Regions from separate parts of the Paenibacillus sp. FSL M7-0134 genome, predicted to be linked through region 1. Evidence: riboswitches for the same ligand, from Rfam matches in the RefSeq annotation. Region 1 holds a riboswitch; each other region holds the start of a gene.
What was found. Region 1 has a riboswitch for thiamine pyrophosphate ahead of thiC (phosphomethylpyrimidine synthase ThiC). Riboswitches for the same ligand answer to the same signal wherever they lie in the genome.

Region 1 (5,291 bases):
AATATGCATGTTCCCATACATCTATCGCCAGCAGCGGAATGGACTCCCATTGAGTCAGATTCTGGTGCTTTTCGGCCTGCAAAATTTCAAGCCGGCCCGCGCGTGGACTCCATACCAGGATAGCCCAGCCGCCACCCTCGACCTTTTCGGCTGCCGAGCTGAATTGCTTTTTGAACGCATCGTAGCTGCCAAAATCCTTTTTAATCTGTTCAGCCAGCGGTCCGCTTGGGTTTCCACCACCTTTAGGACTCATGATCGTCCAAAAAAGAGTATGCAGATAATGGCCTGCGCCGTTGAATGCCAGTTCTCGTTCCCAATGTTTTACGAGGTCAAAATCACCTGTTTTTCGGGCTTCTTCCAGCTTCTTTTCCGCTTTATTCAGGTCATTCACATAGCTCAAATGATGCTTATCATGGTGAATACGCATCGTTTTCTCATCAATATACGGTTCAAGCGCATTATAGGGGTAAGGGAGCGGCGGTAGCCGATGTCCCCCAATAGGAACCGAGCGGCCGATTGAGGTTTTTTCCGTTGCCGAAGGTTGTGCCTGGCTGGACTTGACGCTTTTAGTCGTCCATGCGCCTTCTCCCCTTATGCCTGCCTGCCGTTCTCGAAACGCTTCCTCTGGGTAATTCTCACCCTCTGCCGCTACATGATACAACCTAGCAGCCCTTGCGATGGAGCCAGGTTCTTGAAAGGCGGTTGTCGAGATTAGGAAATATTGGCTTTCATGTGCCGCGTGTAATACAACTCCGGCGGATTTTGGCTGCTGACGCAATGCATGACTGTGCTCGCTCAGCAGACCGAGCTGTCGTACATACTCCTGTGACTGACGGTTTGCGGTTTGCAGCAAATCGTCCAGTCGACGATTTAATTCTTGTGAGTCAGGCTGAGAGTTTAAGGCTGACTCTGACAATGGCATCTTTACAGATGATGATGCGTCTAATCCCCTTGACTGTTTTGAATGTTCAGTGAATTCGTGTGTATGTGCTTGTGGAGCAGCCGACATCTGTTTCCATTCCTGATGCCACGCCTGATCTGCCGGATCGAGTGCGCTCCGTTGCTCTTCCAGCAACTCTATGGCGGTGCGTTCCGTCTGTTCGAATACAGTCCGCCAATCATCCAGCAACCGTACATAAGTTGGCTCCAATCCCTCGGTAGCGGATTTAATCACTTCCACATGCCAACTTTCCTGCTGCTTCCAATGCCGAATTTCCTCCAGCACACGTAAGGGCAGGAAAGACCCATAAGTACTCAGCATCGTTTTTTTACCTCCCGTATCCTACTATGGCTATCCGGCGGATCTGGCAGATCTGCCCTGGATGCATACGTACCCAGTATATTCGCTGTCTCATCAGGAATATGTCTATGAACTCCCTTAATCCGGTCACATCTGTTACGTAAAACAATGAATACCCATGGAAAACGAAAAAGAAGCCCAGCTACGGCACGGGTTAAGTGTCCATAGGCAGGCTTCTTCCAGGCGAAGAATAGAATACAGTTCTTCGAAAAATTTACTTCGTAGTCGTTTGTTTGTGGGCATCAGCGATGGTTTTCTTGTCCTCCAGCTCCTGTACACTGCTTAGAAACGTCGATACCCGTCGCAAATATTCACGAGGGTGCTCTCTGAAAATAAGCTCATGTATCCCGTTTTTAACAATCCATACACTGGAAAGCGGGTTGGTTTGATTGGCAGCGAGCTTTTCCGCAATAGGATAAGGAGCTTTTTCATCCTGTGTACCATGCACAAACATGATCGGGAACGGATAGTTTTCCTTTTTAACTTCCTGATATGGAATTTGATGCAAGCTGGTTCCGTTCAAGACTGGAAACAGCAACTCCAGAATTTCCAAAGACGGATGTCTTGGCAGATTAATTTGATTGTGAATGTTATGGTACAGCGTATCTGGCTCCAGCAGGAAGGTGCTGTCCAAAATCATTGCGTCCACATCCTTGGTTTGCAAGCCCGCCTGAAGAGCGGTTCCTGCCCCCATGGAGAAGCCCCATACGATAATCTCCGACGAGCCGCGTTGCTTCGCAAGCTGAATTGCTCCGAGGAGCTGTTGGGATTCTGCTTTGCCTCCGGTTGCGACTGCTTTGCTGTTTTGTGACGCGAATCCATAATCGAACATGACCACATTAAAGTTCAAACTGTGGGCATAATGCGCCAGATCATACATGGGAATCCAGCTTTCTTCGCGGTTAGCCCCATAGCCATGACTGAAAATAATCGTTTTCCGCGATTGATCCGCCGGGATATACCAGCCTTGTACCATGCGGCTACCATCCTTGGCAGGGAAGCTGACTTCCTCATAAGGCATGCTTTTGGCCTGCATCGGATTAGAGTACAGTGGTGCAACGGTGGGATTCGTAAGTACCCATGCGATGTAAGCATGCAAGGCAATAAAACAAAACAACAGAAAAAAGACGACCGACAGCAGCAGAGCAATCACAACGTGCTTGAACCGCAGCAGACGGGGATTAAAGAGTGGGGTGGACGGCTCCTGAACAGCGGTCTGTAGCTGAGCGTTGCGCTGGGATGTCGAAATCATGTAAGAGCCTCCTTATATAAAATTGATCTTCGTTTCATAGAATTTAGGTATAATTCCACTTGAAAATAGTAGTGTAGATCCGTATAGATACCTATTATCGTATGATGGGGATTATCCAAAGTCAACGCCTGAACCGGAAAAGTAAAAATGATGCAAAGAATTGTCGATGTTTGTTCTCGTTCTGTAATATGGTTGTCACAAAAACATCGGTTTACAGTAGCCGCGACTATTCTATATAATTTATGTAACCATGTTTCATAGTGTGAAACGAATATGGATACAAGAGGAGCGGTTCACGATGGAAGACCGTAAATTAACCGTTCGCGCTGTAGAGCGTGCACTTGATATACTGCTGTGTTTTACCGCAGATTCGGATCTTGGCCTGACGGAGATTGCCTCCAAAATTGGTCTACATAAAAGCACGGTTCATCGGCTGCTGACTACGTTGGAGGATCGGGGCTTTGTCGTTCGGAATGCCGAAACGGAAAAATATCGACTTGGCTTCCGCATTTGGGAGCTATCCACGCACTTGTCCCAAAGCGACGAGCCGGCGGTGTTGTTACAGCCTGCAATGGAAGGACTACGTGATCGTCTGGGCGAGACGGTCAGCTTGTACTTACGGGACGGCAGCATGCGTATTCGCATACAAGCCGTGCAGAGCAATCAGGCGATCCGCAGGGTTGCGCCTGTAGGTGCGCGTATGCCGCTGGCTGTAGGGGCCTCCAGCAAAGTGCTGGCAGCCTTTATGCCGCCGCAGGAGCTGGAAGCCCTGCTAAGCGGGGATGAATGGCCGTCCTCAGTAGACCCGGAGGTCTATAAAGCCCAGCTGCAGGACATTCGCGAGAAGGGCTATGCGACCAGCTATGAAGAACGGGAGCCAGGGGCTGCTGCTGTGGCTGCCCCAATTGTAAACCGGAAGGGACAGGTCACTGCGGCTTTATCTGTATCCGGTCCGGTCAGTCGGCTTGCACCCGAGACGCTACATGACTTTGCTCCGATTTTGATTGAAGCGGCGAAGGAAATGGGACTTATGCTTCCGTAACAAGAATGAGCACAGTTGAAGCAAGCAAAGTGATTTGATGGGGAGCGTCTCCTTGGTAAAGGGAACCTAGAAGGGTTGCCAAAGCCATAAATTTAAAGTAGTCTGGTAAGGATGGCGGGATATCTGTTATAGCCGCCTCATGTGAATAGAAGTATCACAGTTACTGGGGGAGCCTGTAATGCCGGGCTGAGATGGAATCGTGCAAGATTCCGGACCCTTTGCACCTGATCTGGATCATACCAGCGTAGGGAAGTAATCGGCCATTGAAATGTATACGCGGCTGCTGTCTACAGTGGCGCATTGGAATAGGATTATTCCACATGCGTACTGTCTGGATAGCTGCCTCGTTAGATTAGCCGGTTCCCTAGGGAACCGGCTTTTTTGCATAGATCAGCGCCACCCTGGGAATGGTTCCGGATCGGTGTGTCATTTCATCGAAACGGGAGGAATGGACAATGAAGCCGACAGAAGTAGAAGGAACAAAAGGAACAGAATTGAAATCAACAGAAGTAAGATTGGTAGGAACAAAAGAAGTTGAGGTAGAGAAGACAAACGGGGAGCAAGCCAGAGGGGTAACGCCCTTTCCAGGGAGCCGTAAGGTATATATTCAAGGCTCACGGCCGGACATTGCCGTGCCAGAGCGGGAAATTGCTCTTCATCCTACACATACGCCGCAGGGCACGGAGCATCATGAGCCATTGCGTGTGTACGATACGAGCGGTCCCATGACCGACGAAGCCTATCAGGTCGATATCCGTCAGGGCCTGCCTCCATTACGGCGAGCTTGGGCCCTGGAACGGGGCGATGTGGAGGCTTACGAGGGACGCGCCGTCAAACCGGAGGATAATGGACTGAAACCTGGCTCCAAACGGGAGACAGTTGAATTTCCCGGCGTGACCAACCGTCCGCTTCGTGCTTCGCAAGGTCGTACAGTGACGCAAATGCATTATGCGCGGCAAGGGATCATTACGCCTGAAATGGAATTTGCGGCGATCCGCGAAGGGGTGGAGCCTGAGTTTGTACGGCAGGAGTTGGCGGCTGGACGAGCCATTTTGCCTTCGAATATCAATCACTCGGAAAGTGAGCCAATGGTCATTGGGCGTCATTTTCACGTGAAGATCAATGCGAACATTGGTAATTCTGCGGTTACCTCCTCCATCGAGGAGGAAGTGGAGAAAATGACCTGGGCTGTGCGTTGGGGCTCGGATACAGTTATGGACCTGTCCACAGGCCGTAATATCCATACAACACGTGAATGGATCATTCGGAATTCTCCTGTACCGATTGGGACTGTACCGCTGTATCAGGCACTTGAAAAGGTGAACGGCGAAGCAGAAGCGCTGACGTGGGAGCTGTATCGCGATACGCTGATTGAGCAGGCGGAGCAGGGAGTGGACTATTTTACAATTCATGCGGGTGTATTGCTGAGGTATATACCGATGACGGCGAATAGAATGACGGGAATTGTATCCCGTGGTGGGTCGATCATGGCAGCCTGGTGCCTTGCGCACCATCAGGAGAATTTTTTGTATACGCATTTTGAAGAAATCTGCGAAATTATGAAAGCCTATGATGTGGCCTTTTCTCTCGGGGATGGTCTACGTCCGGGTAGCATCTATGATGCGAATGATGAAGCACAGTTTGCAGAGCTGGAAACGTTGGGCGAGCTAACGCAAATCGCCTGGAAGCATGATGTT
Region 2 (5,291 bases), 180 kb from region 1:
TCGAATACGATGGGCTTGTCTCAATGCCTGGAATTCCTCCACCATCATGGGCATCAACCGCATGGCTGCCAAAAAGCTATACGCATACTTCGGAGAGAGCCTCCATTGCTGCATCAGTGAATAAAAAAGGTCCACTGGACGAGTCGTTAAACCAAACAGCAACCCTACCGCCGCCATACTCAGCGCACGAAAGCCCAGATGTATACCCCGATAAAAGCTTTCCTGCGTAATATGGATCAGGCCCCATGTCCACCAGGTCGTCACCCCTTTGCCGAACATCATCATGCCCGTTGAGGTTGAAATAAACACCAATATAAAGGGAGATCCATACAGCAGCAGCCGCTTCCATGGATGGCCTGACCAGACAAGCAGCAGCAACATAGCACACGCAACATTAAACATGACATTCGGATCATGAATGACTATAACGACCACAAACAGTATGGAAAACATAACGAGCTTTAGGCCCGGATTCACACGATGCAGCCATGTTTTATGATGGGGAAAGGACAGGTTCATACTGTAGTTCCCCTTTCTGAATCCGCCATATATCGGTACAATATCGATGGACAATTTCTGGGTCATGCGTGACCATCACAATGGCCGTGCCTGCCGCTCTCAGCTGCTCCAACATATCCAGCATGACAAAGGTATTACGCGCATCCTGCCCAAAAGTCGGTTCATCCAGCAGCAGCACTTCCGGCTCACGGATCATAGCCGTAGCAATACTCAACCGCCTTTTTTGGCCCAATGAAAGCTGATACGGATGACGCTCGTCCAGCCGCTCCAGTCCGAACTGTACGAGCATCCGATCGACCCGTTCCCGGCACTGTTCAACGGTGAACAAGCTCTTGGGTAACGAATACTCTAGTTCCTTTCGTACGGTGTGTGCTACGAATTGCAGCTCGGGATTTTGAAACGCGAACCCGATACGCTCTGCCAGTTGTTCCGTACTGCCTGCCTCAATTCCGCGCACGCTATAACGTCCCTGTGTGCGAAGTAAGCGCATCATGGAGAGCAGCAGTGAGCTTTTGCCAGCCCCGTTTTCACCGACCACGCCAATCCAGTCGCCAGGCTTCACCTGCGCATGCTCCACATAAATCACTGAACTTAAACCGCGGAGGCCACTAAAATGTTCCAGCTCCAGCAAATCAATCCCTGTACCATTCCCCGTACCATTCTGCTGTGTCACTGATTCACTCCAACGCGGCGAAGACGATTCACTCCATACTCCCGGGTACCACACGCCATACTCGGACAATGCCTGCCGCTGCCCATGAAATACTTCTTCCGCCCTTCCATCCGCAATGATCTCCCCTTGAGCAGAAAGCACCACAATCCGGTCCACATCATGGACAATTTCATTAATTTTATGCTCCACGATCACCAGTGTCTGGTCTACCGAAATGTTTCGAATGGTATCCCACACCTGTGTAGTGCCTTCCTCGTCCAACAAAGCCGTGGGCTCATCCAGAAAAAGCACTTCTGGCTCCATAGCCAGCACAGACGCAATCGCCAGCCGCTGTTTCATTCCCTGTGACATGCTGCCAATGGGCATGTGTATATCATCCGTTGATAGACCAACCTGTATCAGCAGCTCGCGAATACGGGATCGCATCTGCTCACGAGGAACCTGATTATTTTCCAACACAAAAGCCAGTTCCTCGTCTGCATATGACATACAAAACTGCGTATCAGGATCTTGAAATACAATACCTGAGACACTTGGGATTACAGCAGCATCGCATTTCATAGGCACTTCTATCGTGCGTGGAATCAGACCGCTTAACACTTGGAGCAGCGTTGATTTACCGCATCCACTCGGTCCCAGCAACAGCAGCTTTTCCCCCTTGCGGACAGACAAAGACATATTGTGAAAAAGCAGCTCCTGCTCACCGGGGAATTTCAACCGAAGACGGGTGATCGAAGCCACCACATCTTCGGTTGCCTGGCTCATCAATCCAGCCCCTTATAATCTTGTTCCGTTGCGGGTCTCAAACTTCGCGTGACTCCGGTTACCTCCAATGCCCTAGCCAGATAGAACGCGAATACCCCGGCAATCACAATGCTGCCAATCATGCGAAAACCAATATACAAAACATAGTTCCAGGTCGAAAGCTGATCAATATACCCGTAGCTGAAGTCTAAAATTAGAGAAGCGACAGCCGCCCCGGCCGCAGCTAGCGAAGCAACCCACAAGTTTGCGTTCCGATACAGAAAAGCTGCAAAAAACAGCTCCGCTCCCAAGCCTTGCAGCAGGCCATAGTACAAAGTGGACATCCCCCATTCGCTTCCCAAAAAAGCACTGACCGTTGCCGCTGCCACCTCTGCCAAAATTGCAACACCCGGCTTGCGAATGATGAGATAAGCAAACGTGCCTGCCATAAACCACATGCCATACATCAGTTGCTCGGCGTGTAGACCGAATGGTTTCATCAAATCATAGGCAGGTCCCCATATTTTGTAGACTAACCCGAACACAACAGCGATCACAATCGTGACCAAAATATCAGTCAGCTTCAACCCTTTGGACGCTCTTACAGCAGTATTCATTATTGCGTGCTCCCCTTATCCTTATAATTGGCCTCTTGGCCATAAAAAAAAGCTTGTCTGGAGCTGAATCTCCAGGCAAGCTTTATGCGCAGTAAAAGGTGAAGCACCATACAAAACATCATTCGTCGATATGCCTTATATAACCAGTAGTCTAAGCTACTACACTGATACCAAGCCAAAGTCAGGGTCAAGGTAAAATGCTAGGACATACATTGTATCTATCGACAACCGCGAAACAAGCGGCATTCCTGTATAGTGTTCTTGGTTTCTCTACGCTGGCATTACCCAGATCAGATTTCACGGTCAGTGGCAAGGGCCACCCTCTCAGCCTGACTTTCTCAAGCTCCCGACAATGCTTTTTTAATTCACTATAATATATACCACATCTATGGCTTTGACAATCCTATAATCCGAAGAAACGTTTGGCTGTCTCCGTCGTGGCGATTTCGATCTCCATCATGCTTCGGCCTGTACATTCGGCTATCGTAGCAGCAATGTGAGCGAGATACATCGACTCATTACGCCCTTCTTTGGGCTTCACGGGCAAATTACGCGGGGTCAAAAATGGAGCATCCGTTTCAATCATCAGACGGTCCAAGGGAATATCTCTGACCAGTTCACGCAGATGTTTGCCACGCCGTTCGTCGCAAATCCAGCCGGTGATCCCGATATACAGTCCCATCTCTACATACGTATGCAATTCTTGTTCCGTGCCTGTAAAACAATGCACCACTGCTTTATCGACAAGCCCTTGATATTCCCGCAGCATAGCAACAAAATCCTCATGTGCATCTCGTTCATGCAGAAATAACGGCATATTTAGCTCACCCGCCAGTTGGATTTGCTCCCCAAACCATCGGCGCTGCACATCGCGCGGCGAAAAATCACGGTTATAGTCCAATCCGCATTCCCCTATGGATACGACCTGCGGCTGACTCGCCAGCTGGCGGAGCTGCTGAATCGTATCTGCGCTGCAGTCTTTGGCATCATGGGGATGCACGCCAGCTGTCGCATACAGCTTGCCCGGATAACGTGCTGCATACTGAGAAGCCTCCCGACTGCTGCGGACACTGGTCCCGGTAATAATCAGGGGTGAAATCCCTACAGCTGCTGCTCTCTCTACCACCTGTTCCCGATCCGCATGAAACGAACGGTGCATCAAGTTCACGCCAATATCAATTAACGGTGTACCCCTTTCCATCTCAATCCCTCCTTCGCAAACTACAATCTCGGATCAATCGGCTCCGATTCCAGAGATAGCGCGGCAAGGACGCATTCATGAATACGATCCACCGTATCCTTGCGGACAAAACGTTCCACGCCTTCCATACCAAGCGCTCCTTCCATCAGGGCATGACGCTCCTTTTTGTTCGTTCGACGCTGCTTCAGACGCTTTAAATTCTCAGGGGCAAGATAATCCATACCGTAAATGATGTGCAAATACTTCTGGCCTCTCACCTTGATTGCAGGCTGAATCATCTTGTCCCGATTTTTCATCAAAAAGCGTTCCGGCTTGATCACAATCCCTTCATGACCATCCTCTGTCATCTCGTTCCACCAGCGAATGACCTCTTCCTCGCTTGCTTCGTCCGTGATAACGCGGTACTCTGTCTCCATAAACAGGGAAGACAGCCCAGCGAGCTCCCGGTTTTGCTCCATATGCCAAATATGAGAATGGTCGAAAAAAGTCTTTCCGCTGTGTGCCAGTGTATGGAACGGTGCAATACGAATTTCATCCAGACCGTCCACATCCCAGCAATATTTTTGAAAAGCATCTTGAAACGTTACGGCATTCGCGTACTTCTGTTCCATTTCCTCCAACCAGTCTCCAACCTCTCGACCTGCAACCTTCGCCTGCTTCAGCTTGTCTACCAGCTTACTGCGATCCAACAGAGCTGCCTCCCCCACATGCGCATACTGTGCAGCAATCAGTTCCCGAGCCTTGAGATTCCACGGTACAATTTCCGCATCCAGCAATACAAAATCCGTCTGGTTCCGTTCAAAATATCCAGCAGTCCGTAGATCCACATTAAGCTTCTCCATCACTTGCTTCCCAAGGCTTTGTTCAAAGAAAGCTCTCCCACTCCGACTATAGATCGTGCCCAATGTCGGGTAGCCTACATATTGAACAGCGGCCTGTTCGTTTTTGAATAATAGCAAAATAGCCCGGCTACCCATATGTTTTTTCTCGGCCACCATCGTTTGTACTCCTTGCCCGCGATAATAAGCCAGCGCCTCACGTGGATGCTCCAGATATCCTTCCTCTGCAGACACCGCTGGAGCAGGGCTCATCGTCGGTGGAATATACACCAGCTCCTCCATGGGTACCGTCACATGTGACACGGTATCTATAGCGGATTTGATCCATTCTCCTTGTACGCGCACTTCGCCATACGATTCCGTCAGCACACTGTAACCAGCGATTAGCTTGCGTAAATTCGGCGGGGAAAACCGTTTTCTCTGCCACCGGACAAGTGGGCTATCGGGATCATTCGCATAATTCTCATGTGCCGGAACGCTGACAAATTCCTTTTCCGGATAACGATAAGCGGTCAGCATACCGCCAAATACCACACCCTGATCAATATTCACCGTCTGATTCACAAGGGTAGGCTGCGGTCTCGGATCATGTCCCCATACTACTATTTCTCCCGATTCATGGTCTACGAACCAATCCTTGCGGATCGGTGTTCCGTTCGCATCCTGTCCTTCCGTATCTCCATAGCGGCAATAATCAG
Region 3 (5,291 bases), 350 kb from region 1:
CTACGCTGCCAACCGCCTTAAAAACACCCTATTTTTAAAGCTGGTTTGTGTGGCATTTTTAACACACAAGCGCACCTACTTAGCGCTTAGATAATATGAGAAACTAAAGAATAAACCAAGTGGAACGAGAACGAAGTGGGCGGAATGGTGCTGTACAAGCGTTAGCGTTCGCCTTTGTACCCAGATTTCAACCTCTGGATATTCATAAAAGAAATCTGGGTACAGCAGCGATGGGAAGCACCATCCGACTGCGTAGTGGCGCTTCGTTCACTTCTCTAGTTCAGTCTTATTTAGCGTTTTAACAAATGATCAACGCTTGGGCAGGAAACCGTTTGTGAAGGCTTTATCGACTTCCAAAGGCTTGCTGAGCAGCTTGCGTTCGTACATCCAGTCCGAATAGTTTTGCCATACCTCCGGTTTTTGCACACCCCATTGCGCGGCATCGTCCTGATAACGCGGGCTTAGCCATTTTTGGCTGGCAAGTACCAGTTTTTTATCCAGCTCCGGTACAGCTTTGCTTAAGATGTCTGCGGCTTCTTCCGGATGAGCGATAGTGTATTCATAGCCTTGTGCGGTAGCGTCCATGAACGCTTTGACCAGCTCGGGATCATTTTTTATTGTCTGTTCGTTGCTCACAATTACAGGTGTATAGTAATCGAGGCTTTTGGAATAATCTTTTACATACAGCATATCCAATGGCTCACCTCGAAGCTGGGCCTCGATTCCGGTCCATGCGTAGAAAATCCAGGCAAAGTCGATATCCCGCTTCACGGCTGTAAAATAGTCTGCATTGCCCATGTTGATGATCTTCACTTTGCTCACATCGCCTTTGTCTGAATCCATGATGGATTTCATGACCGCTTCTTCTACGGGAGAGCCCCAACCGCCGTATTTTTTACCTTCAAAATCTTTCGGGCTCTTAATTCCACGATCTACCGGGGCTGCGAAGCCTGAGGTATTATGCTGAATCACCGCAGCGATGGATACAAGCGGCACGCCTTGCGTACGAGCCTGTGTGACGCCTTCTTGGTAGCTGATACCAAAAGGTGCAGCATTAGAAGCAACCATTTGATCAGCTCCGCCTGAGCCAGGTTGAACAATTTGGACATTCAAACCCGCTTTTTCGTAAAATCCTTTGTCCTTAGCGACATAGAGTCCCGTATGATTCGTATTGGGTGTCCAGTCGAGCACGACTTTAACATCTTTGAGCCCCTTTGCCGGAGTAGACGTTTGAGTGTCGGTAGCGGGAGCCGCTTCTTGGGATGTGGGGGGACTTCCACCGCAAGCGGTCAGGGTCAGGGCCATGAGCCACAGACTGATCAGTCCCAGGCTTAACATTTTCATGCGCTTCATCGTTGTGTTCTCTCCTTTAATTACCCGTTATCCGTCCAATCAGACAGCTTAAGTTACCCATTTTCTAAAAATAACATCTGCCGGATGCGATCTTTCCAACAACATAATCTTCAACAAAAAAAGCGCCCCGAGTTTCCGGGACGCTTGCGCTTGTATATACCAAAGTAAGGGATGGTCCTATGTAAAAAAGGCACATCTTGCTTAAGCATTCCTACGCTGGCATTACCCAGATCAGGTTGTAAGGGTCAGTGTCTTGGGACACACTCTCAGCCGGCCGATTCCAGCACCCCTGGCATTGTATGGTTTAATGGGTTCATTTATTCGGGTTTACTACGACGATTATATGCCTTGAATGCGGGTCTGTCCAGCATGAAGGGAGAGGTGACGGTTCATTTGCCGAACGACAGGGTACACTTTTACTGTGAGCTTTGATCTGAAAATGAGCATGAATCAATTCGATTCGATCCGGTCATGTTATTTTCAGAACAGCTACGCAAGTAGGTTCAGATGGGCTGGTGCCCAATGGCGTGGCCGTAGAGAATTCTAATTCGTGAAAAGGAGTTGTTGTACTGTGGGTAAAACGGAAACATTGGATCGCAACCAACTGGAACAAGCCATTGTGAAGGCTTTGGATAACAACAAATTTTGCTCGTTAGGTACGGTAGAGGGTGGCAAACCGAAAGTACGCTATATGGCCCTTTTTAACGATGGAATGAACATTCATCTGGCGACAGATCGCAAAACGCATAAAGTAGAGGAGCTAAAGGACAATCCGAATGCTTATCTGCTGCTGGGTTATGAAGTTGGCGGTACGAAGGAAGTCGTAGAAGTGGAGGCTACCGTCCAGATCACAACTGATGAGGGGCTGCGCAAACAAGTGTGGAACGATTCCTTGAAGGAATGGTTTTCCGGACCGGATGATCCCGATTATGTCATTCTGGACGTGAATCCGACACGCATTGAGTATGTGGGTCAGCAATCTGAGCGCCAGGTTTGGAAGAAGTAATACGAATATAAATGGATAAGCCGGTGAATCTCCGAGTTTTTTAGGAGGTTTGCTGGCTTTTTATTTTTTGAGAAAATTAATTATTTTTTCATAAATAATTTAAGTAAATGACTACTCTTTTATCTGGCGTTGGATTAAAATAGAAATGGTGGGTTCAAGGCTTACATATATGTGCAAAAGTATGTATATGAGGCATACACCTTAATGAGGAGGGGTATATTTTGTTATTTCGTAAAAATTGGTTTAAAGGGTTTACAGCAGCAGTTGTGGCTTGTAGCATGCTGGTGTTTTCGGCCGCTCCATCCTGGGCAGCTAGCGATTCTCGCGATAGCGCTACGGTGAATTTGCGGATCATGGAAACAACGGATATTCATGCGTCGCTGATGAACTATGATTACTATTCAGACAAAGAAACCAACGAATATGGCTTGATTAGCACAGCTGGTTTGATCCAACAGGCGCGTAGTGAAACAAGAAACAGCATGCTGTTCGATAACGGTGATTTGTTACAGGGCAATCCATTAGGCGATTATATGGCCAGAAACAAAACCTATGAAAAAGAAGGCGGTGTCCATCCAGTCTACAAGATGATGAACTTGATGGGCTATGATGCGGCGACAGTGGGTAACCACGAATTCAACTACGGTCTCGATTTTCTGGAGAAATCGCTCAAGGGAGCCGATTTTCCTTACGTAAATGCGAATGTTTATGTTGACAAGGGGGGGCAAGCTACTAAAAATTATTTTACCCCTTATCGAATTCTTGATAAAACGGTAACGGACGAGAAGGGCCAAGAGCACATCCTTAGAGTGGGCGTCATCGGTTTGGTCACACCACAAATTATGCAGTGGGATGAAGCCAATTTGAAGGATAAAGTCGTTACGAAGGATATTGTGGAAACGGCGAAAAAGTTTATTCCTCAAATGAAGACGGAAGGTGCTGACATTATTGTCGTGCTTGCGCACACAGGTTATGAGGATGTGCCGCAAACGCCAATGATGGAGAATGCCGTTAAATATTTAAGCCAGGTGGACGGAATTAACGCTATTCTGTTTGGGCATGCTCATAAATCTTTCCCCGGCCCTGATTTTAAAGAAATGAAGGGTGTAGATCTAGATAAAGGAACCATTAACGGCGTACCGGCTGTGGAAGCTTCCTCATGGGGCAAGGAGCTGGGTATTATTGACCTGAGCCTGGAAAAGAGAAATCGCGAGTGGAACGTAACTAACTCTCAGTCTGAAGTACGTCCGGTTGTGAGTACCACTAACCAGGCTGTGCAGTTTACTCCTGACTACAAACTGACAGATTCGATCAAGGAAGAGCATCAAGGAACGCTGGATTATGTTCGCCAACCTGTTGGAACAACGACTGCACCGATTAACAGTTATTTTGCATTAGTGCAGGATGACCCTTCCATTCAAATTGTGACGAATGCACAGAAATGGTATGTTCAAAACCATCTTAAAGGGACCGAATACGAAAATCTTCCCGTATTGTCGGCAGGCGCTCCATTCAAGGCCGGTGGTCGAAACGGAGCCGAGTATTACACCAACATTCCTGAAGGTACGATAGCGATTAAAAACGTGTCCGACCTGTATGTGTATCCGAACACGGTTCATGCTGTAGAAGTGACCGGTGCTGAAATTCAGGAATGGCTGGAGTGGTCTGCAGGTCAGTTCAACCGCATTGATCCAAAGCAAACTGAGGAGCAATCGCTGATCAACAAAGATTTCCCAACCTACAATTTTGATGTCATTGACGGTGTGAATTACCAGATTGATGTAACTCAGCCTGCACGATATGATGCCAAGGGAACGATTATTGATTCTTCAGCTCATCGTATCAAGGATCTGCAATACAATGGGAAGGCTATTGATCCTGCGCAGAAATTTATCGTAGCTACCAATAACTATCGTGCTTCCTCATCCAAACTGGCTAACCCAGATGGCAAACGAATTGTGATGGCAGCACCGGATGAAAGTCGCCAGGTCATTATTGACTATATCCGTACGAACGGAACGATTAATCCATCGGCGGACGGCAATTGGTCTATTGCTCCTTTTGGTCAGGCAAAGGTTACTTTCGAGTCCTCTCCTGATGCCAAAGACGTGCTGGCAGGAAATCAACAAATTTCATACTTGAGCAGCGCGGCAGACGGCTTTGCCAAATACAGCTTAAAAGCTGGCGCTAAGCCTAGTGCAGCAACCACTCCTGTAAAGGAAGCTGTGGCTCCCGCGAAAGCAACAGCAAAACCAGCTGTTAAAACGACCAAACCTGCAGCTGTTAAACCAGCTAAAACAACGAAGCCGAAGGCGTCCAAATAACTTCGGATTTTAGTTTCCACTCAATATCAGAATGAAGCAGCAAGTCTCTTTAACCAAGAGATTTGCTGCTTTTTTTGATGCCAAAAACAACAGCCCCGAATTTATCATGATTGCAAAAAGTTTTCTGATTTTTGTCGAATATGTACTTAAGTCCTAAGTTGTCGTTAAGAATAAGCTACTTTTTTGTAAAAACACGTAATTATATAGTGCTTTTGTTCTAGTTATTTGTGATATAATGGTGAAAAAACCGGAAAATTGTTCCGAGGAGGACCATTATGACATGCAGCAATTGCAGCATCATATTACCTATTAAGGATCAAGGATTGCTCAGAATTAGGCATTCCAGGGTGTCGCTTACTCCAGCATTAGATGGTTTGGGTATGCTATCGGAACAACTGAAGCAGGAACATGGGCGTGAGGGCAGCATAGAGTTTCGCTTTGACAGCCGTTCAGAGCTGGAACAGCTGGTTAACGGACTGGCTCGTCTGCCGCAGGAATACCTGAACCATATGCAAGTTGTGGTAACGGGCTTGCATTATATCGAAGGATATGAGGACTGGCTTCTATTTAGTCAATTGCAAGCCAGACTGCAACATCCAGATATCGTG
Region 4 (5,291 bases), on a different contig from region 1:
TTGGAAAAGGAAATGATGCAGATTACTGACAAGATGGGGGATGCTTCTCCTGAAGAGTTGGAAGTGCTGCTGGAACAGATGGGTGAAATTCAGGAGCAACTGGATATGGGGGATTTTTACCTCATTGATGTGAAGGTTGAAGAAATGGCGAATGGACTAGGTCTGTCGGCCATAGGACTGGATCGGGATGTATCTGCACTTAGCGGTGGGCAACGGACAAAGGTGCTTCTTGCTAAGTTGCTGTTGGAAAAGCCAAATGTCCTGCTGCTGGATGAGCCTACCAACTATTTGGATGTAGAGCATATTGAATGGCTTACGCGCTATTTGAAGGATTATCCCTATGCTTTTATTCTTATTTCACATGATACTGAGTTTATGAACCAGGTCGTTAATGTTATTTACCATCTTGAATTTGCCAAGATGACCCGTTATTCAGCTAACTATGAAAAGTTTCTTGAAATGGCGGATCTGAACAAAGCTCAGCATATTGATGCTTATGAGAAGCAACAGGACTTTATTAAGAAACAGGAAGATTTTATTCAGCGTAATAAAGCGCGTGCCTCTACATCAGGCCGAGCAAAGAGCCGTGAAAAGCAACTTGATCGGATCGAACGTATAGATAAGCCTGAAGAAGCTGCGAAGCCAACCTTTCAATTCAAAGAAGCACGTGCAAGCGGAAAGACGGTATTTGAGGGTATTGATTTTGAGATTGGTTATACGCATGCCCTTTTGCCTAAAATGTCCATGACGATTGAACGTGGCGAAAAGATTGCTATTGTTGGCTACAACGGTGTCGGTAAATCGACATTGCTCAAAACCATATTGGGAAAAATACCGCCAATCAGTGGAAAAACCTATCAAGGTGATTTTTTGCAGCCCGCTTATTTTGAGCAGGAAGTAAAGGCGGAGAAAATTACACCGATTGACGATGTGTGGAATGAATTCCCACATTTGAACCAGCATGAAGTACGAGCGCATTTGGCGCGTTGCGGTTTAAAGAATGAGCATATCACGCGTCCGCTATCTGCGCTCAGTGGTGGAGAACAGGCTAAAGTCCGTCTTTGCAAACTGTTAATGCGTGAAAGCAACTGGGTACTGTTCGATGAGCCTACCAACCACTTGGATGTTAAAGCTAAGGATGAGCTGAAACGTGCCTTGAAGGAATACAAAGGGACCGTATTGCTTGTATCTCACGAACCGGACTTTTACGAGGATTGGGTAACCAAAACGTGGAATGTGGAAGAGTGGTCAAGTAAAGTTAACTAACATCAACTAAATCCAATTCTGCATATTTCACACGAAGTGGGGTTTGCAGAATTAGGAAAATATGCTAAGCTATCTTTAGCTTATACAATAAAATAGTCACACTAGGGGAGCCGCCCATGCGGCTGAGACGGAATAAATGGATTTCGGACCCTTTGCACCTGATCTGGGTTATGCCAGCGTAGGGAAGTGAGCGCCGTACAAACAAGGCAACACCATCTTATTTTTGTTTGTGCGTGGGACGATACACGTATACGGATATCATTGTCCGTTCGATTATTGGACGTTCGTTAAACCACTTCCTTGGGGAAGTGGTTTTTTTGCGTTTCGTTCACTTTAAGTTGTTCGAGCTTCCGTAGACGATTCACATACAATCCCCTTTCATTACTGCTGGTAGACGTGGCTGACTAAGCTTAGATCCATTAGTCCAATGTGAGGTGAAGACAAAATCGAATTACACGCAATTTCGATGGAAAAGGGCACTTTTGCACAAGCAGCCCAAGTGGCTGCTGTGATTTGTCCGTATGTTCATTATGTACACGCGCGTTTAAAACAGAATGGTGCCTCTGCATTGCTTTCTTTGACTCGCAGCATGGTGGAGCAGGGAGTTTCTTTGCAACAAATTGTAGTAAATGATCGTGTGGATGTAGCTTTACTTACTTTGGTTGGAGCCGTCCAGCTACCAGCTAATGGATTACCTGTAGCGGATGTGAAAAGCCTGCTTCCAAAGGGTACACGCTGTGGAGTATCTGTGCATTCCTTGGAGGAGGCGCAGACTGCCGAGCGGGCAGGAGCGGACTATGTACTTTATGGTCACGTATATGAGACCCATTGTAAGCCCGGTATTGTACCGCGGGGTTTAGCTCAGCTTGAACATATTTGCAGGCTGTCGAACATTCCGGTGATCGCGCTGGGCGGCATACAACCGCACCATATCCCGGAGCTTTATAGGGCCGGAGCAAGCGGAATTGCGGTGATGTCTGGTATATGGAAGGCTGAGTCGCCCGTTGCAGCTGCGATGGAATATAGGCGAATGGCAGATCTTGTAGTTCACAGCCTGTAGCGAGAAAACGAGAGTAGAGGCAAGCTGAAAGCAGAATGGTTTATGGAGAGGAGACACGAAACAAATGCCAAAGATACACACAGAGGCAAGAGCGATAGGACACGCTGAATGCTTGGTCATAGGTGGAGGTGTCATCGGCAGTTCCATTGCTTATCATGTGGCCAAGGAGGGAAGAAGTACGATCTTGCTGGAACGATTGATCCCGGGTGAGGGAGCCTCAGGAGCAGCGGTTGGAATGCTGGCAGCGGAAAGTGAAGAGTTCACCGACTCTGAGCTGGCACGATTTGCTCGCATAAGTCGAGACGCATTCCCTGAGCTTGTCTGTGATCTGGAGCGTTTGTCGGGTATTTCGGTGGAATTCCGTACAGAAGGATTTGTGACCCCTTTCCGTACGGAAACTGAAGGCCAAAAACGCTGGAAAGCTGCTAAAACGCGAGAGGATGATTGTCCTATCTGGTGGGATGCGAGGGAATTGGCCCGACGAATTCCAGGTTTGGATGAACAAGCGATCGGGGCAATATATCGTTCAAAGGAGACACAAGTGGCTCCTGTCCAGCTTTGCCGTGCTTATGCAGGTGCTGCTGCGGTGCTGGGGGCAACGGTATGGTCTGGTACACAGGCAGAGCAACTGGTCATACAGAATGGTCGAGTTTGCGGTGTTCGAACACATAGTGGCTTTTTTTCCTGCGATCAGGTCATTATTGCTGGAGGCTTGGATAGCATGAAATTGCTAGCGCAGGTTGGATTTGAATATCCACTTTATCCGGTCAAGGGCGAAGCGGTAGCGGTCTCCTTGAAGGATCACCCGTTAGAATACACCATTTATGCTGATGATATTTACCTCGTGCCTAAACAGAATAACGAGCTTTGGATTGGGGCAACGAGCCTTCCGCATCAATATGACGAAGAGGTGACCGTAGGAGGCTTGGAGGGGTTGCTGGCACGTGCCTCTGCTTGGCTGCCGCGCGTCCGTGAAGCTTCTTTTATACGCACTTGGGCGGGCTTACGTCCGCAGGCCGCATCAGGTCATCCTTTTATAGGCACTGTCCCTGGGGTCGAGGGCGTATATGCTGCCGTCGGGCATTATCGCAACGGTGTCCTGCTGAGTGATGCTACCGGGCGTGCGCTGGCAGCTATGCTTAATGGGGCTGGTGCAGCTGAACTTGGGATAAGTAGATTTTCTTCTGAGCTCCTCAAGGAGGAAAGCTTATGAAGCTGACGATTAACGGCCAGAGCCTGACCTTTTCTAATCGAATCACTCATGTGGATCAATTGCTACATGAGCTTGATGTAAAGGTGAAAACTGTAGTGGTAGAGCTGAATCGGCGTATATTGACCCGTGAAGATCATGATGAAGCAGTACTGAAGGATGGAGATTGCCTAGAGATTGTACATTTTGTGGGAGGCGGTTGATCATGTTAACCATTGGAAAAGCATCTTTTACCTCAAGGTTGTTGTTGGGAACAGGAAAATTCACTGATCTGGATATCCAATCCCAAGCCGTAGAGGCTGCTGAGACGGAAATATTGACGTTTGCTGTACGGAGATTGAACTTGGAGGAACGGGATAAGCAGCATTTTCTCGATATGCTGGATTTGAGCCGATATACACTTCTTCCCAACACAGCAGGGGCTACAACAGCAGAGGAGGCCATTCGTATTGCCCAATTGGCAAAAGCCTCCGGCTTGTGCGATATGATTAAGGTGGAAGTCATTGGGGATAGCAAGACACTGCTGCCTGACCCTTTTGAAACGTTGAAAGCTAGTGAAAAGCTGTTAGAAGAAGGCTTTATCGTGCTGCCCTACATATCGGACGATGTGATTCTAGCCAAGAGGCTACAAGAGCTTGGAGTACACGCCGTTATGCCTGGAGCTTCACCGATTGGTACAGGACATGGTTTGCTCAATCCGTTTTCATTAGAGCTAATTATTGAACAGGCGGAGGTCCCGGTTATTGTCGATGCGGGTATTCGCTCACCCAGTGACGCGGCAATGGCTATGCAGTTGGGGGCAGATGCTGTTTTGTTGAACACAGCCGTATCAGGAGCGAAGAACCCAGTAAAAATGGCTGAGGCCATGAAACTGGCTGTTCGTGCTGGAAGATATGGTTTTGAGGCGGGGATGATTCCTGTAAAACGTTACGCTTCAGCGAGCAGTCCGACAGAAGGCATGATTCAGGCATGAAGGTATCTGACAAATCCGGTGCAGGAGGAACACATCCAAGTGACCGTTATTCCAGACAAGAAAGATTCACACCCTTTGGACCGACAGGACAACGTCGGCTTGCTTCCTCTCACGTATTAATCATAGGTGTTGGAGCGCTAGGCACAGGTATTGCGGAAACACTTGTTCGCGGGGGCGTAGGTACAGTGAGCCTCGTAGACCGGGACTATGTGGAATGGAGCAATTTGCAGCGCCAACAGCTTTTTCAGGAAAGTGATGCTGCGCAAAGATGTCCCAAAGCAGTAGCTGCTCAGCGAAGATTAAAGGATATTAATTCGGAAACGGTTATACATGCACATGTACTGGATGTTAGGGTGGAAGAGCTGGAAGAGTTGATCCAGGGGGTAGATCTCGTAATGGATGCAACCGATAATTTCGATACCCGACTTCTTATGAATGACATGGCACTAAAGCATCGGATTCCTTGGATTTATGGGGGATGTGTGGGCAGCTATGGTGTAACCTACACCATTTTACCGGGTCAAACGCCTTGTCTTCACTGTCTGCTGGGAACTGTGCCGTTTGGTGGTGAAACCTGTGATAGCGCCGGGATTATTCCGCAGGCCGTACAGATGGTCACGGCTAACCAAACTACGGAAGCTTTCAAACTTCTGGGTGGATATCCAGAAGATTTGAGAGGAAAGCTGCTTTCGTTTGATTTGTGGAAAAATGAGTATGTAGCGATAGCAGTAGATAGCGTTAAAAAGGAGAATTGTCCTTCTTGCGGCAACCAACCGACGTAT

Region 2: linked by a shared signal. The riboswitch ahead of NSQ58_RS18415 (ECF transporter S component) and the one ahead of thiC (phosphomethylpyrimidine synthase ThiC) in region 1 are both predicted to bind thiamine pyrophosphate.
Region 3: linked by a shared signal. The riboswitch ahead of NSQ58_RS16010 (ABC transporter substrate-binding protein) and the one ahead of thiC (phosphomethylpyrimidine synthase ThiC) in region 1 are both predicted to bind thiamine pyrophosphate.
Region 4: linked by a shared signal. The riboswitch ahead of NSQ58_RS14595 (thiamine phosphate synthase) and the one ahead of thiC (phosphomethylpyrimidine synthase ThiC) in region 1 are both predicted to bind thiamine pyrophosphate.

Annotation. Positions count from the first base shown of each region.
Region 1 is NZ_JBBOXV010000002.1:402,649-407,939, forward strand. It holds gene NSQ58_RS17540 (Fe-Mn family superoxide dismutase) at 1-1,261, opposite strand, end outside; gene NSQ58_RS17545 (alpha/beta hydrolase) at 1,515-2,552, opposite strand; gene NSQ58_RS17550 (IclR family transcriptional regulator) at 2,851-3,594, shown strand; TPP riboswitch at 3,750-3,862, shown strand; gene thiC (phosphomethylpyrimidine synthase ThiC) at 4,050-5,291, shown strand, end outside.
Region 2 is NZ_JBBOXV010000002.1:584,949-590,239, reverse strand. It holds gene NSQ58_RS18425 (energy-coupling factor transporter transmembrane component T family protein) at 1-519, opposite strand, end outside; gene NSQ58_RS18420 (ABC transporter ATP-binding protein) at 494-1,957, opposite strand; gene NSQ58_RS18415 (ECF transporter S component) at 1,957-2,553, opposite strand; TPP riboswitch at 2,803-2,912, opposite strand; gene NSQ58_RS18410 (TatD family hydrolase) at 2,957-3,754, opposite strand; gene NSQ58_RS18405 (polynucleotide kinase-phosphatase) at 3,775-5,291, opposite strand, start outside.
Region 3 is NZ_JBBOXV010000002.1:54,674-59,964, forward strand. It holds gene NSQ58_RS16005 (hypothetical protein) at 120-302, shown strand; gene NSQ58_RS16010 (ABC transporter substrate-binding protein) at 310-1,353, opposite strand; TPP riboswitch at 1,545-1,654, opposite strand; gene NSQ58_RS16015 (pyridoxamine 5'-phosphate oxidase family protein) at 1,925-2,359, shown strand; gene NSQ58_RS16020 (bifunctional 2',3'-cyclic-nucleotide 2'-phosphodiesterase/3'-nucleotidase) at 2,581-4,683, shown strand; gene NSQ58_RS16025 (EAL domain-containing protein) at 4,959-5,291, shown strand, end outside.
Region 4 is NZ_JBBOXV010000001.1:3,236,862-3,242,152, forward strand. It holds gene NSQ58_RS14590 (ABC-F family ATP-binding cassette domain-containing protein) at 1-1,266, shown strand, start outside; TPP riboswitch at 1,360-1,468, shown strand; gene NSQ58_RS14595 (thiamine phosphate synthase) at 1,733-2,326, shown strand; gene thiO (glycine oxidase ThiO) at 2,391-3,539, shown strand; gene thiS (sulfur carrier protein ThiS) at 3,536-3,739, shown strand; gene NSQ58_RS14610 (thiazole synthase) at 3,742-4,509, shown strand; gene NSQ58_RS14615 (ThiF family adenylyltransferase) at 4,506-5,291, shown strand, end outside.